Regions from separate parts of the Faecalibacillus sp. TM498 genome, predicted to be linked through region 1. Evidence: a T-box and tRNA genes for the amino acid it is inferred to sense, from the RefSeq annotation. Region 1 holds a T-box; the other holds one or more tRNA genes.
The links. A T-box is a leader RNA that pairs with one kind of tRNA and senses whether it is charged. The one in region 1 lies ahead of lysS (lysine--tRNA ligase), so its partner is inferred to be a tRNA-Lys.
Positions count from the first base shown of each region.

Region 2: it has a tRNA-Lys gene. The T-box ahead of lysS (lysine--tRNA ligase) is inferred to sense a tRNA for this amino acid. The anticodon was not compared.

Region 1 is NZ_JAJDKB010000018.1:29,986-32,193, forward strand. It holds gene LJD32_RS07345 (DUF6465 family protein) at 1-31, shown strand, start outside; gene LJD32_RS07350 (aldo/keto reductase) at 149-1,018, shown strand; T-box leader at 1,109-1,341, shown strand; gene lysS (lysine--tRNA ligase) at 1,375-2,208, shown strand, end outside.
Region 2 is NZ_JAJDKB010000015.1:12,502-14,709, reverse strand. It holds gene LJD32_RS06450 (HAD hydrolase-like protein) at 1-680, opposite strand, end outside; tRNA gene LJD32_RS06445 (tRNA-Lys) at 921-996, opposite strand; gene LJD32_RS06440 (hypothetical protein) at 1,055-1,312, opposite strand; gene LJD32_RS06435 (helix-turn-helix domain-containing protein) at 1,413-1,610, shown strand; gene LJD32_RS06430 (N-acetylmuramoyl-L-alanine amidase) at 1,686-2,208, shown strand, end outside.

The DNA.
Region 1 (2,208 bases):
AACAACTGCTAAAAAAACTACTAAAAAATAATAGAGGAGAACCGAGAGGTTCTTTTTTTATGCTTTAAATGTATGATAGATGATAGTTAATAAGTATTTGAAGATTTATATAGATGATTTAAAATATAAGCAAAAGGGGGATCATATAATGGAATATGTTACATTAAATAATGGTTTAAAAATGCCAATGGTAGGTTTTGGTGTTTTTAGAGTACCAGATAAAAAAGAATGTGAAGAATCAGTTTATCAAGCAATTAAAGCGGGCTATCGTTTAATTGATACAGCTGCTGCTTATTATAATGAAGATGCTGTAGGAGCTGCTGTAAAAAGAGCAATTGCTGATGGTCTTTGTACAAGAGAAGATTTATTTATTACTTCTAAATTATGGGTACAAGATATGATGGATTACGAAAGTGCCCAAAAAGGAATTGAAGCTTCTTTAGAAAAAAGTGGTTTAGAATATTTTGATTTATATTTATTACATCAAGCTTGTGGTGATTATTTCAGTGCTTGGAGAGCCATGGAAACTGCTTATCAAGAAGGTAAATTAAAAGCAATCGGTGTTTCTAACTTCTATCCAAATATTCTTACAAACTTCTGTGAAGTTGTTAAAGTAAAACCAGTAGTCAATCAAGTAGAACTCCATCCATATTACACTCAAGAAAAGGCATTAGAAACAATGAAATATTATGATGTTATTCCAGAAGCATGGGCACCACTAGGTGGAGGAAGATATAATCCATTTGAAGATGAAATGTTAAAAGGAATTGCAGCTAAATATAATAAGTCTGTAGGACAAGTAATTCTAAGATGGAATGTACAAAGAGGAGTCGTTGTTATTCCAAAATCAACACATGTAGAAAGAATTAAAGAAAATATAGATATCTTTGATTTTGAATTAAATGAAGAAGAAATGAAACAAATTTCATTATTAGATATGGGATATTCAGGATCAAGAGCTAAACATTTTGAACCTGATTTTGTAAGAATGGTTTTAAATAATAAGATTCATGATTAATGCACTTACGTGCATTTTTTCATTATTAAAACTAATTTTATCGCTTATATTGACAATAAATTTGAATTAAGTTAAGATAACGAAGTAGAAATAAAGGCAATGAATAGACAAGTAATAATAGCCCTTCATTCAAAGAGAGTCTTGGTTGGTGGAAAAGATAATGAAACTATTATGAATAAAGACTAGGAGCTGCATCTTGGATGTTTTGATAAGATGACGTAAGCCACGTTATAGGCAAGACTATTAATAGATAGTTATTGAGGTTAATAGGGTGACCTATTGATGAATTTGGGTGGTAACACGATTTAGCTCTCGTCCCATGGGATGGAGAGTTTTTTATATTTTAGGAGGAAATTATGGAAGAAAGAAAATTTAGTGAACAAGAACTTGTTCGTAGAGAAAAAATGCAAGAACTTATTGATAAAGGGATTGATCCTTTTGGTCAAAGATTTGATGTAACTGCTTATTCAAAAGGTATTAAAGAACAATATGGTGAAAAAACTCATGAAGAATTAGAAGAAATGGCTGTAGAAGTATCTGTAGCTGGTAGAATTATGACTAAACGTCGTAAAGGTAAAGTATGTTTCATGCATATTCAAGATAGAGATGGACAAATCCAATTATATGTAAGAAAAGATACTATTGGTGAAGATGCTTATGAAATCGTTAAAAAAGGTGATATTGGAGATATTATTGGGGTTAAAGGTACAGTATTTATGACAAATACTGGAGAATGTTCAATTAAAGTAAGTGAATATACACACTTAACAAAAGCATTACGTCCTTTACCAGAAAAATTCCATGGTTTAAGTGATATTGAAGAAAGATATAGAAGAAGATATGTTGACTTAATCATGAATGAAGATGCTAAAAAAATTGCGTTTACAAGACCAAGAATCATTCGTTCAATTCAACATTATTTAGATAGTAAAAACTATGTAGAAGTTGAAACACCTGTACTAAATCCAATCTTAGGTGGAGCAGCTGCAAGACCATTCGTTACTCATCATAATACATTAGATACTGATTTCTATTTACGTATTGCGACTGAATTATCTTTAAAGAGATTAATTGTTGGTGGTATGGATGCTGTTTATGAAATTGGACGTTTATTTAGAAATGAAGGTATGGATAGAACTCATAACCCTGAATTTACTACAATTGAAGTTTATAAAGCATTTAGTGATCTT
Region 2 (2,208 bases), on a different contig from region 1:
TCCACAGAATCATACTTAGAAAATAAAAACATATTCATAATTTCTAAATGATTTTTAGTCGTTTTATAAACACTGGCCTTGATCTTATCACTGGCTGGCACTAAATCTGGCATGTAAATAACATTTGCAAGTAAATGATTAGCCGCTTCAACCATTGATTCAAAATTAGCAACCACCATTGTATGAGAAGGATCAATGTTCATTTGTTGGCATGTCACCTCTAAAACATCCACTTCAGGTAAAGGTTTAAGTCGTGAATCTCCACCAATTAAAAAATCAATTTTTTCATAGATCTTTGCAAGTTGTAAATATTGAATAGCTCTTTTTGTTTTATGAGTCGTATATACTGCAATCTTGATATCTTTTTGTTTACAATATTGAATCAACTCATCAACGCCTTCTCTTTTAATATTAGGTTTTAATTTAATATATTCAAATAAATCCTTTTCAACCATTCTATTAAAATCTTTAGCAGAAATATAATCAGACAGTAAAGAATGATCATACATCGTATTCATATTTCCAAGCATTTTAGAAAAATCTTCACGAGTAGCAACTTTATGATAGGTTTCACATGTACTTCGATAATAATTATATCTTAGTCTATTGAGATCTAATAAGCCACCATCTAACGTAAAAATAATCAATTTTATATTTTCACATGTTTGACTATAAAACATAAAATCACCCTCCCTTTTGTAATTATAGCATACATTTTATTAAATATATGATAAAAAAATGTAGAACTTTCACTTAGAATTACATTTTTTTCATTAAATATTTTGTTATAAGATTATATTTCATTTTTTTGCACACTTTTAGTTCAACCTAATATGCTTAACCAAGCAAAGTATCTAAAACAAGATATAAAAAAAGCTCAAACCTCTAGTAAAACCTAGTGTTTAAGCCATTTTATCAATTGGTCTCCCCGCACGGTCTCGAACCGTGGACCCTCTGATTAAGAGTCAGATGCTCTACCAACTGAGCTACGGAGAGATAACAATGATATTCTAATACAATCTATTTTTAAAATCAAGGAAAATCATTAAATTTCTTAAAAATCTATTGAAATATAAAAATTATTTTCTTTTTTATATACTGTAATAACTTCTTGATTATAAAACTTCTTTAAACTAATTAGATTATGAAACCAATCATCATTTGAATTATATTGAAAAAGAATATTTTGTTTTGTATCTACAATAATAAAATCATAAAAACTAAAATGTTGTAATAGATTTCTTAAAGTAATTTTTTCATCAAAAGCATCTGTTGATATTTCACCAATCCCTTTTAAAGTATACATTGCCATTTTTGATCACCTAAATCATATTATACGTTATTGTGTATATGTTCACAATATTTTTGCAAGAATAATTCTATATAATTATACATATAAGGAGGACATAACAATGATTGATTATTCACCGTTATGGCATACAATGGAAGAAAAGCAGATTTCTCAATATGTTCTTCTAAAAAGTGGTATTGATCATAAAACTTTAGACAGATTAAAAAAGAATAGTAATATTACAGCTCTCACTCTTGAAAAATTATGTTTGATTCTTGATTGTCAACCTAATGATGTAATTACCTTTGTACAAAAATAGTTTTAATAAACTATTTTTTATTTTACCTATATCATCTTATATCTTAAGCATATAAGTACTATAGGGAGGTGAACTATGCAAATCATTCGTAAAAAATACAACTGGGCTTCTCCATTGTTCAAAAGAAATAAAACAAATAAAATTATTTTGCATCATGCACAAGCAAAAACATGTAGTGTAGAAGATATCCATCAGTGGCATTTAAAAAAAGGTTGGAGTGGAATTGGATATCATTTCTTAGTAAGAAATGATGGTACGATTTATCAAGGTAGACCTGAAGATACAATCGGAGCGCATGCTAAAGGTGCAAATCATGATTCAATCGGTATTTGTGCTGAAGGAGATTTCATGAAAGAAGAAATGAATCCTTTACAACTCAATGCCTTAATTGATTTAGTTTCTTATATAAAAAATAAATATCACATTTCTAGCATTAAAAGACATAAAGATGTTGCTTCTACAGATTGCCCAGGAACCCATTTTCCATTTTCTACAATTATTTCTTCAAATCATATTGTTTTAGAAGATACTTGGTTGCAACGTTTAAATCAAGAAATTAAAAAACAAGGTTTTCGCATGTATCCTACTGTTAAAAGAG